3 regions of the Agrobacterium sp. 22-226-1 genome follow, and region 1 is predicted to be linked to each of the others. Evidence: predicted binding sites of a transcription regulator. Region 1 holds the regulator's gene; each other region holds the start of a gene.
What was found. Region 1 encodes LexA, which represses DNA repair genes until DNA is damaged. Its sites were predicted from a motif close to TGTTCNNNNTGTGTTCNG; they were not measured.

Region 1 (4,092 bases):
TATTCTCATGATGATTGCGGTTCCGGTCGGTTATGCGCTGATCATCTCTGCGGGCGTCGCCGTGCTGTGGAACGGTTATGTGCCGCTCTCGATCGTGGCGCAGCAGGTTTACGACCAGACGCAGTCTTTCCCGATGCTGGCGCTGCCGTTCTTCATGCTTGCGGGCACGCTGATGCTCGGCGGCAAACTTGGAACCCAGCTTCTGGAGCTGGCCTCCAAGGCCATGCAGCGCTGGCGCGGCGGCCCGCTTTCCACCACCGTCATTTCCTCGGTCGTGTTCGGCGGCGTTTCCGGCTCGGCGGTCGCCAATGCGAGCGCACTCGGCTCGGTGCTCATTCCATGGCAAAAGCGCCAGGGCTACCCCGCTCCCCTCTGTGCGGCCAACAATGCCACCTCGGCCGTCATCGATGTGCTCATTCCGCCGTCGATCCCGATGATCCTCTATTCGCTGGTCAGCGGCGTCAGCATCGCCAATCTGTTCATCGCCGGCATTCTGCCGGGCCTGCTCATGGCGGTCGGTTTCATCTTCGTCTGCTGGGCCATTGCCGTGCGGCGGGGCTATGCGGTGCGTGACGAAAGCATCCGCAAGCGCGATCTGGCGCTACTTGCATTCCGCAGCCTGCCGGCGATCCTCCTGCCGATCCTGATCATCCTCGGCCTGCGCTTCGGCTTTGCAACGCCGACCGAAGTGGCCGTTCTTTCCGTCGTCTATTCGCTCGTGCTCAGCATCTTCTTTTATCGCGATCTGACGTGGAAGCGTTTCTGCGACAATTTCGTCGAGGCAGGCTCTGCAACCGGCGTCGTCATGCTGGTCATCATGGGCAGTGCGGCGGTGGGCTGGGTGCTCACCTTCGATCAGGCGCCCCAGCATTTCGCCACCTGGGTGGCGGAGAATATCTCCAACCCGATCCTGATCATTCTGATGATGAACGTCCTGATGCTGATCATCGGCATGCCGCTCGATCTGCCGCCGTCGATCCTGCTGCTCGGACCGATCTTCGTGCCGCTTGCGGATATGATCGGGCTCGACCGGGTGCAGCTCGGCATGATGATGGTGATCAATCTCGGTATCGGGCTCTATACGCCACCGATCGGCACCACGCTCTTCATCTCGTCCTCCATAGCCAGAGCGCCGCTCGGCGCGACGACGAGGGAATTGTGGCCGTTCTTCACCATGGCGATGCTGCTTCTCATCGCAGTCAGCTTCATTCCTGCGCTCACGATCTACTGACGTTCGGCCCGTAGCAAATCGGCAGCCAGAAACCACCGGTCGGTCTCCACGGTCGGTGGTTTTAGTATTCAAGACGTGCCGCCTACGTCGTTAAATCTGCTTTGTTCATGGTTTCGACGATCAAATCACGATCTGCGATGCACCCTTCACGAAATTTTAGGGGATTGCGGAACACATATGGAACATATAGTGTTCGTTCTGTATTTGTTTCGCGACTTCAACGACGATTCTCAAGGGTGTTTTCCTCATGCTCACGCGCAAACAGCAGGAATTGCTTCTCTTCATTCATGAAAGAATGAAAGAGTCCGGCGTGCCGCCCTCCTTCGATGAAATGAAGGACGCTCTCGATCTTGCATCCAAATCCGGCATCCACCGGCTGATCACCGCACTCGAGGAGCGCGGCTTTATTCGCCGGCTACCTAACAGGGCGCGGGCGCTGGAAGTGATCAAATTGCCTGAGGCCTATGCTCCGGGTGCAAGGCCGCAGCGCGGCTTCTCGCCGAGCGTCATCGAAGGCAGCCTCGGCAAGCCAAAGACGCCGGAGCCGGCCCCTGCCCCCAAGGCGCCGGCCAATGATCTCGGTGGCGCCGTCACCGTGCCGGTCATGGGCCGTATCGCCGCCGGTGTGCCGATTTCCGCCATCCAGAACAACACCCATGATGTGGCCGTGCCGGTCGACATGCTCGGCTCGGGCGAACATTACGCTCTTGAGGTCAAGGGCGACTCGATGATCGAAGCCGGCATTTTTGATGGCGATACCGTCATCATCCGCAACGGCAACACGGCCAATCCTGGCGATATCGTCGTAGCACTGGTGGATGATGAAGAAGCGACCCTGAAGCGTTTCCGTCGCAAGGGAGCCTCCATCGCACTGGAAGCCGCCAACCCCGCCTATGAGACCCGTATTTTCGGGCCGGATCGGGTGAAAATCCAGGGCAAGCTGGTTGGGCTGATCCGGCGCTACCATTAATTGGCAGCCCGCTTTTTTCGCTAAGGGCGTCATCGAGACGATGGCGCTCCCTTTGAGGCATCTTGGCTTGTTCTCTGGAACAGAGCGGCTCTGCGGAAGTAAAGAGAGGGGGTTTTTCGCCCTCATCTCCGGGCGGTGACGTAGATATGCCTCCTTCTCCCTGCCCTCACCTTGCCATTCATCAACGCGGCTTATGGGAGCCATGGATTATTTGCAATATTCCAAGGGCCATCCGCCGGTATAGAAATGCGCGTCATATCGGGGAAACACGTCATGTATGATCTTTATATCGCCAACAAGAACTATTCCTCATGGTCGCTGCGGCCGTGGGTGTTGATGCGCACGCTCGGCATCGCCTTCGATGAAAAACTCGTTCCCTTCGGCGAAGGCGTTTCCTTCTCCACCTTCTCGCCGACCGGCAAGGTGCCCTGCCTTGTCGATGAGGGCGTGACAATTTGGGAAACGCTGTCGATCGCCGAATATCTGGCGGAAAGACATCAGGGCGTCTGGGCGAGCGACAAGCAGGCAAGGGCCTGGTCACGGTCGGCGGCGAGCGAAATGCATGCGGGCTTTTCCTCGCTGCGCAATCTCTACCCCATGTCGGTCGGCATTCGCGTAAAACCGAAGGGTGGCGATACCGGGCTTGCGGCCGATATAAAGCGCATCGATACGCTGTGGAGCGAAGGACTCGCGAAATTCGGCGGGCCCTTTCTTGCCGGCCAGAAATTCACGGCGGTCGATGCCTTCTTCTGCCCGGTGGCATTTCGTTTCCAGACTTATGGCGCGGAACTTTCCCCCGCAGCGAAAGCCTATTGCGACCGGCTGCTCGCCCTTCCCGCCATGCGCGAATGGTACGAGGCCGGGCTGAAGGAAGTCTGGCGCGATGTGGCGCATGAAGAGGAAATTAGCGGGATCGGCGAATTGACCGCGGATCTGCGCATCAAGGCCTGACGACCCATGCTGGCGGCGCTCTATTGCGATGCCGCCAGCAACCGCATGACGGCATCGGGCACGTCGCGATCGAACCGGCCGCTTTTCCAGTCGTAATAGCGATGTTCGCTCCAGGGCCTGTCCATGCCGGCGATTGCGGCGCGCAGCCTGCCGACTACCCCTGCCTGATCGCTGCCGGCGAAGTCCATTTCCAGCGAACCGATCCGCCGCAGGATATCGCGGTTCAGCAGAAGTGCGCCCGAGCGGCATTGCGAGAAGGACGTTCTGCGGGAGACGATAACGATATCGGCGATATCGCAAGCCTTTCCGGCAAAGCGGCCATCTTCCAGAACGATGATCCATTCGCCGCTTCCCGCGCGCGCAACGCACCATGTGCCTTTGCTGCAGGTGAAAACACCGGGCTCGGCGTCTCTCAGGGCCGCCGTCATCTGCCGTGCAACCGCGCTCATCTCTTGCGGATCAAGCTTCGCCTTCGGGGCCAAAGCCACGGTGTTTGCCGTGGCCTCGGTCTTTAGAAAGACCGGCGGCACAGGCTGTTCCGGTAAAAGCAGCGCCCTTTGCCATTGGCCATAAACGAAACCCTGCGGCTGAGCCTTCGTCGTGTAGGCTTTGCCGTCCTCCAGCAGCGCCACCAGCTCGCCATCCTCATGAACAAGCAGGTCGGGCAGATCGCGATAGGCCATGGCGGATGACAGGCCGAAGGCGAGGAGCAGAAGCGGCATGCCCAGAAGCGCAAGCCGGCTGCGCAGCAATGTCAGCAGCAGAAAACCAGCCGAGGCAAGTCCCAGAAACCACCCGTGAGGCCGGCCCGTCGCAGCGCTTCCGCCCCAGGACGCCACTTCCTGTGCAACCTCGATGACGAGGGCCATGCCGTAACCCATGACCTTCAGAAATGGAGCGTCGAGCCCGAAAGGCATCAACAGCATGGCGACGAGGCCGA
Region 2 (4,092 bases), on a different contig from region 1:
GGTCGCAATCTGATGATTGACGAAACGCTCGACGCGCGCCAGCGCGTGATCACGGGCATTGCCGTTCAGCTGCTCGTCGGCAAGCAGGATCACCCGCGGCTTCATGATGTTGTCGCCGGCCGAAAGGCGGGCAACCGGTTCGCCCAACCAGCGAACCAGACCATCGGAGCTCAAAGCGAGATCGCCATTTCCACTGGCATGCAGACGCGCGGCACGCGCCTCGAATTCGAGCGCAAGCGCCTTCTGCGCCGCAGCCTGCACGGCCTTCTGATCCGGCCCTTCCATTCCCGGCACCGGCGTGAACCGGAACCCGGCCAACTGGCCGACGTGATGACCTTCTACGAAGACATCACCATTTACACTGATTTCAGCTTCAAGCATCGCATTCTCTCTCAGGCGCCTCATGAGCACAGATGTCCTGCGATCAACAAAGCGTTTCGTCAACCTTTCATGTAGCGCATCGGACAATCGATCCTCGATTTCCCGAGTCTTTTCTTGCCAGTGTGTCGGATCGGCAAGCCATCCTGGGCGGTTCGATACATAAGTCCATGTTCTGATCTGCGCAATCCTCGCAGACAAGGTATCGATCTCTCCATCCGTCCGGTCGGCGCGACGCACCTGCTCGGCCATGAAATCCTCGTTCACCGCCCCGCGTTTGACGAGGTCGAAATAGAGCGTGGAGATCAGGTCCGCATGCTGGGCAGGAGCAATGCGGCGATAGTCTGGAAGAGCGCACGCCTCCCAGAGTTTTTCCACCCGCGCATCGCTCGTCGTCACATCGATGATCTCGGGATAACGCGACAGATATTCCAGCGCCTGCTGGTCGATTGCCGGCAGGGCGCGCGAAAGTCCCTGGATCGCCGGCGCGGCATCGAGGCTCAGGCGCAGATTGGCGATGGAGGAAAAATCGAAATTTTTCGTCCGCCACTGCAGAACCTTAACCGCATCGAACTGATGGGTTTCGATCCGCTCCACCAGCTCGTCATCGAACGGATCGACACGCCCCGTCACGCCGAATGTGCCATCGCGAAGATGGCGGCCGGCGCGGCCGGCGATCTGGCCGATCTCGCCGGGATTGAGATTGCGGAACTGATAGCCGTCGAATTTGCGGTCCTGCGCGAAGGCGACATGGTCGACATCGAGGTTGAGACCCATGCCGATGGCGTCCGTCGCCACCAGATATTCGACATCGCCGGATTGGTAGAGCCCCACCTGCGCATTGCGCGTGCGCGGCGAAAGCGCGCCCAGCACCACGGCAGCACCACCGCGCTGGCGGCGCACCAGCTCGGCGATGGCATAGACCTCATCAGCGGAAAAGGCGACGATCGCCGTGCGTTGCGGCAGGCGGGTGATCTTCTTCTGACCCGCATAAAAAAGCTGCGACAGACGCGGGCGTTCCACAACGGTAATTCCCGGCAGCAGCTTCTCGAGGATAGGGCGCATCGTGCCCGCGCCGAGCAGCAGCGTTTCCTCCCGCCCGCGCAGATGCAGCACCCGGTCGGTGAAGATATGCCCGCGTTCAAGATCGCCCGCCAGCTGCACCTCGTCGATCGCGACGAAGGCGGCCGTCGTCTCGCGCGGCATGGCTTCCACCGTGCAGACGGAATATTTGGCTTTGGGCGGTGCGATTTTTTCTTCGCCAGTAATCAGCGCCACATTCGGCGCACCCACCTTTTCAACGAGGCGGGTATAGACCTCCCGCGCCAGAAGACGCAGCGGCAGGCCAATGACACCGCTGCCATGCGCGACCATCCGCTCGATCGCGTAATGGGTCTTGCCGGTATTGGTGGGGCCGAGAACGGCCGTGACACCGCGGCCGCTCAGGATCATGGGGCGAAAATTCAACGTAGCATCCGCGAATCGACTTCATCTGCTTGCCGTGCGCCCGCCATTACCGATGCGGGTCGCACGCACCACACATGGCAACGCCCGCAGACAAAGGCAATAGGCCTCACCCGCAAAGTGGCGCAGGGCGACCTGTCGACGGAATTTTCCGTTCAGATTCAGCTAGTTGAGCAAACAAAAAGAATCCGGCGAAAATGAAATCGATTCGGCTGCGGAACAGTCTGCGAACGAATCGAATACGAATCGCTGACTCGATGGGATTCAGCTTTTGTTCTCCGCAATATCTGGGTGCCTAGGGCGCAGACCATACCAGATTATGAATCCGGATAAGTCCTTGGCCGGATTCGGCTTTACGGTAAAGCCGCCGGGCAGAAAATCCCGGAATCGGCTGTCAAGCGGCAATCCCGGAAAAGCCGATCAGAAACATGCAGGTAGGGTCGGATCAGAGCGCCTCGCCGGCAAGCAGACGCGGCGCATTCGCATCCGTCGTGCCGGCGGCCTGACCGATGAAATAGGATTTGAGACCCGGCAAACGATCCACGACGCCGAGACCGAAATCACGCATGATACGGATGGGTGCAATATCGTTGGAGAAAAGCCGGTTCAGCACATCCGTCGTCACGCCCATCCGCAACGTGTCGAAACGCCGCCAGGACTGGTAACGCTCCAGAACGTTGAGTGAGCCGATATCGAGGCCGAGACGGTCGGCCTCGACCACGGTTTCGGCGAGAGCCGCCACGTCCTTGAAGCCAAGATTGAGGCCCTGCCCGGAAATCGGGTGAATGCCGTGCGCCGCATCGCCCGCAAGCGCGAAACGCGGTGCAACGAAAGAGCGCGCCAGCGTCAGACCCAATGGGAAGGCGCGGCGGGGACCGACCGGACGAAGAGGACCGAGCTTGTGACCGAACCGGCGCTCCAGTTCTTCCTCGAACACCAGATCGTCGGAAGCCACCAGCCTGTCGGCATCGGCCGTGCGTTCGGTCCAGACGAGCGAAGAGCGGTTTCCCTTAAGCGGCAGGATGGCGAAGGGGCCGGATGGCAGGAAATGCTCTTCGGCGCAGCCCTCATGCGGCCGCTCATGCTCAACGGTCGTCACGATTCCGGACTGATCGTAAGCCCAGTGCACGGTCTTGATACCGGCCATGTTCCTGAGCGCGGAGCGAACGCCGTCACAGGCAATCAGCAATCGCGCTTCGAGCGTCGACCCGTCGGAGAGGCGAATGGCCGTCGACTGGGGACCCGCGGTAAAATCGGAAACACTGAGACCGTGACGGATTTTTATGCCAAGGCGCTCGCACAGACCTCGCAATGCGCCCACCAGAGCGACGTTCGGAACCATATGGGCAAACGGCCTGCCTTCTTCCACGGCGCCGTCGAAAGTCAGGAACACGGGACGCACCGGATCGGCGGTCTTCGAATCGGTGACGATCATCTTGTGTATCGGCTGGGCTTCCGGTTCGATCTCGTTCCATATGCCGAAAACATCGAGCATCCGGGTGGCTGCCGCGATGATGGCGGAAGCGCGAACGTCCTTCGCCCAGACATCCTCGGGAGAGGCCTCAACCACCTGCACATCAAGATGCCGGGCTGCCTGCTTGATTGCGACAGCAACGGAAAGACCGACATATCCGCCGCCTGCCACCACTACGTCCAGCATCGCGCTTCTCCTCAAATCTTGTGCACGCATCATCGGCGCACTATAGACCATGTGACGTCTTCCTACAGCCGGAGCAGGCCGAAAAAATGTCGCATCCCTCGCAAACGTCAGACCCGATGGCCAATCTCATCGCCACACTCGATCTTGAGAAGCTGGAAGAGAACCTGTTCCGGGGCGAAAGCCCGCAGATCGGCTGGCAGCGGGTTTTCGGCGGCCAGGTCATCGCGCAGGCCCTGATCGCCGCGCAGAGGACCGTGGATAACGACCGTTTCGTGCATTCGCTGCATGCTTATTTCATGCGCCCCGGCGATCCGCTGGTGCCTATCGTCTACCAGGTGGAGCGCATCCGCGACGGCGCGAGCTTCTGCACACGCCGGGTGGTCGCCATCCAGCATGGCAAGGCCATTTTTTCCATGTCGGCCTCGTTTCAGATTTTCGAGGACGGCTTCGACCATCAGATCAAAATGCCTGACGTGACACCGCCTGAAAAACTGATGAGCGAAGAGCAGATGCAGGCAGCCTTTCTTGCCAAGGCGCCCGCCTCTATCCGCAAATACTGGAGCAACAAGCGGCCGATAGAGATACGGCCG
Region 3 (4,092 bases), 110 kb from region 1:
CAGCACATCGGCAATGGATTTGCCCTTGAAGGTGACATCGAGCGTCTCGCGATTGTAACGCTTGCCGTGGCAGACATCGCAGGTGACATAGACGTCAGGCAGGAAGTGCATCTCGATCTTGATGACACCGTCGCCCTGGCAGGCCTCACAGCGGCCACCCTTGACGTTGAAAGAGAAACGGCCCGGTGCATAACCGCGCGCCTTGGCTTCCGGCAGGCCGGCGAACCAGTCACGGATCGGCGTAAAGGCGCCGGTATAGGTGGCCGGATTGGAGCGCGGCGTTCGGCCGATCGGCGACTGGTCGATATCAATCACCTTGTCGATGAATTCGAAACCATCGATGCGATCGTGCTCGGCCGGGATTTCGCGCGCTCCCATCACCCGGCGGGCCGCCGATTTGTATAGAGTCTCGATCAGGAAGGTGGACTTGCCGCCACCCGATACGCCGGTTACGGCGGTGAAAACGCCAAGCGGCACAGCCGCGGTGACATTCTTCAGATTGTTGCCGCGTGCACCGAACACCTTGATCTCGCGGCCCTTCTTGGGCTTGCGGCGCTCAGCCGGCACGGCAACGCCGAGTTCGCCAGAGAGATATTTGCCGGTCAGCGATTTTGGATTGGCCATCACCTCCTGCGGCGAGCCTTCGGCAATCACCTGACCGCCGTGAATGCCGGCCGCCGGGCCGATATCGACGACGTAATCTGCCGTCAGAATGGCATCTTCGTCGTGTTCGACCACGATGACGGTATTACCGATATCGCGCAGATGTTTCAGCGTATCGAGCAGCCGGGCATTGTCGCGCTGGTGCAGACCGATGGAGGGCTCATCGAGAACATAGAGAACGCCTGTCAGGCCCGAACCGATCTGCGAGGCCAGACGGATACGCTGGCTTTCACCGCCGGAAAGCGTGCCGGAATTGCGCGACAAGCTGAGATAATCCAGCCCGACATCGTTGAGGAAGCGCAGCCTTTCGCGGATTTCCTTGAGGATACGGACAGCGATTTCGTTCTGCTTGGCGTTTAGGCTTTCCGGCAGCACCTCGAACCAGTCACGCGCGGTGCGGATCGACATTTCGGTGACTTCACCGATATGCAGCTTGTTGATCTTGACGGCGAGCGCTTCCGGCTTCAGGCGATAACCAGCGCAGGCCGGGCAGGGGGCTGCCGACATGTAACGCTCGATTTCCTCGCGCGCCCAGGCACTGTCGGTCTCTTTCCAGCGACGCTCCAGATTGGGCACAATGCCTTCGAAGTTCTTCACCGTCTTGTAGGAGCGGGCGCCGTCCTGATAGTTGAACTCGATCTTGTCATCCGTGCCCTGAAGGATGGCGTGCTGCGCCTCCTTCGAAAGATCGGACCATTTGCTTGAAAGCTTGAAACCGAAAGCTTTGCCGAGTGCTTCCAGCGTCTGGTTGTAATAGGGCGAGGAAGACTTTGCCCAGGGAGCAATGGCGCCGTCGCGCAGGGTGCGGGCTGGCTCCGGTACGATCAGGTTTTCATCCACCTTCTGCTGCGAGCCAAGGCCATCGCAGCTGGGGCAAGCGCCGAAGGGGTTGTTGAAGGAGAACAGCCGTGGCTCGATTTCCGGAATGGTGAAGCCGGAAACGGGGCAGGCGAATTTTTCCGAAAACAGCACACGCTCATGGGTTTCATTAAGCGACTTGTTTGCGGAACCGCCGGCGGCGGTTTCTTCCGGCGGCAGGGGCTTGTCGGCGAATTCCGCGACCGCCAACCCGTCGGCAAGCTTGAGGCAGGTCTCGAGACTGTCGGCAAGGCGCGCGGCCATATCCGGGCGCACCACCGCACGGTCGACCACCACGTCGATATCGTGCTTGTATTTCTTGTCGAGGGCGGGCACGTCGGCGATTTCGTAGAACTGGCCATCCACCTTGACGCGCTGGAAGCCCTTCTTCATCAGATCGGCGAGTTCCTTTTTATATTCGCCTTTGCGGCCGCGCACCATCGGCGCGAGAATATAAAGACGTGTGCCTTCCTCGAAAGCGAGGATGCGGTCGACCATCTGGCTCACCGTCTGGCTTTCGATCGGCAGGCCCGTGGCCGGCGAATAGGGCACGCCGACACGCGCGAACAGCAGGCGCATATAGTCGTAGATTTCGGTGACCGTGCCGACCGTGGAACGCGGATTGCGCGATGTGGTCTTCTGTTCGATGGAGATTGCCGGCGACAGGCCGTCGATCTGGTCGACATCCGGCTTCTGCATCATTTCCAGGAACTGGCGCGCATAGGCCGAGAGGCTTTCGACATAACGGCGCTGGCCCTCGGCATAGATCGTATCGAAGGCAAGCGAGGACTTGCCCGAACCGGAAAGGCCGGTCATGACGATCAGCTTGTTGCGCGGCAGGTCCAGATCGATGCCCTTGAGGTTGTGCTCGCGGGCGCCGCGGATGGAAATCGTCTTCAGTTCACTCATGACAAGGCTCGGACAAAAATAACACACTTGATGGCAGCGCGTCCTTATGTAGTGACGCAGCCGGAGGTGTCGAGGTCTATTTCCTATCGGTCGCAGCTTTTCGGAATGCTTGACTCGAAATCTGCGATTCAATAGAACAAAAAAGGAACGAATTGCAAGCGCGAATGTCGGCTCTCAAAGCTTAAGATTATTCTTTGTGGATAGTTCCCTGCTTGCGGTGCCCTTTGCCGGCAGCGGCAGCTATTGTGTGGCGAATTTTTTGAAATGCAATTGCCGGTCATGAAGGCTGGCGGACAGGATGACGAGATGGCTGGTAGCGTAAACAAGGTAATTCTGATCGGGAACGTGGGTGCAGATCCCGAAATCCGCCGGACGCAGGATGGACGCCCCATCGCCAACCTGCGTATCGCCACCTCTGAGACCTGGCGGGACCGCAACAGCGGCGAGCGCAAGGAAAAGACCGAATGGCACACCGTCGTCGTCTTCAACGAAGGCCTGTGCAAGGTCGTCGAGCAATATGTCAAGAAGGGCGCCAAGCTCTATATTGAAGGCCAGCTGCAGACGCGCAAATGGCAGGACCAGACCGGCAACGACCGTTATTCCACTGAAATCGTGCTGCAGGGCTTCAACTCCACGCTGACGATGCTCGATGGTCGCGGTGAGGGCGGTGGCCGTAGCGGCGGCGATTTCGGCGGCGGCAATGATTATGGCAGCGGCGGCGGCTCCAGCTATGGCGGCGGTTACGACCAGCAGTCCTCGTCGCGCGGCGGCTCTTCCCGTGGCGGCGGCCAGCCTTCCGGCGGCTTCTCCAACGATATGGATGACGATATTCCGTTCTGAGCGGATGGCGAATTCGGGAAAGCGTAACGGGAGACAGGCATGAGTGATGCGCCCGCACCGAAACAGCCGGCGACCTGGCGCATCGTTCTTGCCTTCTTCCTCGATTTCTGGACGGCGTTTTTCGCCGCCGGATTTCTCGTGGCGGCGGTTGCAGGCGGGCACACACCACAGGGTTTTGCCTTGAACGGTGTGCCTGCCTTTATCGCCTTTGCGCTTATCATCGCATATTTTGTCGTGCTCGGCCGGTTCTTTGGCGGCACGTTATGGCAGCGTCTCCTGAAGGCGAGGCGCTAACATCCGGCTTTGCCGGCTCTCCGATAGGGGAGAAGCTATTTCGGCGTCGCGGCAGACTATGCCGCGACCTTGTCCGCCAGCATCGCGACCATGACATCGGATTGCGACACGATGCCCACCATCTTGCCTCTGGCGTCGATCACCGGCAGGTAGTGCAGTCCTTCTTCGGCAAAGCGGATGATGGCTTCCTCGATTGCCGTTTCCGGCCGTACGGTTCTGACCGGCGATGTCATGATGTCCTTGACGGTATCGTTGGGGGCGCTTGCGCCGGAGAGGATGAGGCGCAGCCGCTGCAGGAAACCGATGGAGGGACGGCCGTTTCTCCAACTCGCCTTTTCCAGAAAATCCGTCTGGGTGACGATGCCGACGATCTCCGCCTTATCGTTGGTGACCGGCAATGCCTTGAAATGGTGGCTGTGCATCAGCGCATGGGCATGGCGCAGACTGTCATCAGGCGCAACACCGACGACATCGCGCGACATGACGCTGGCGCAATCGAGATGCAGCGCACGGCGACGCCAGGAGCGC

Region 2: a site for LexA is predicted at 2,058-2,075, ahead of ACQZ5K_RS11240 (helicase-related protein). Genes of this name have one in related genera too.
Region 3: a site for LexA is predicted at 2,563-2,580, ahead of uvrA (excinuclease ABC subunit UvrA). Genes of this name have one in related genera too.

What each region holds. Positions count from the first base shown of each region.
Region 1 is NZ_JBNWCP010000003.1:145,439-149,530, reverse strand. Features, by position in the region: gene ACQZ5K_RS06460 (TRAP transporter large permease subunit) at 1-1,231, shown strand, start outside; gene lexA (transcriptional repressor LexA) at 1,479-2,201, shown strand; gene ACQZ5K_RS06450 (glutathione S-transferase family protein) at 2,475-3,152, shown strand; gene ACQZ5K_RS06445 (ComEC/Rec2 family competence protein) at 3,173-4,092, opposite strand, start outside.
Region 2 is NZ_JBNWCP010000005.1:233,944-238,035, forward strand. Features, by position in the region: gene ACQZ5K_RS11240 (helicase-related protein) at 1-1,830, opposite strand, end outside; gene ACQZ5K_RS11245 (ubiquinone biosynthesis hydroxylase) at 2,288-3,613, opposite strand; gene tesB (acyl-CoA thioesterase II) at 3,589-4,092, shown strand, end outside.
Region 3 is NZ_JBNWCP010000003.1:256,589-260,680, reverse strand. Features, by position in the region: gene uvrA (excinuclease ABC subunit UvrA) at 1-2,430, opposite strand, end outside; gene ACQZ5K_RS07035 (single-stranded DNA-binding protein) at 2,695-3,270, shown strand; gene ACQZ5K_RS07030 (hypothetical protein) at 3,310-3,564, shown strand; gene ACQZ5K_RS07025 (HPP family protein) at 3,621-4,092, opposite strand, start outside.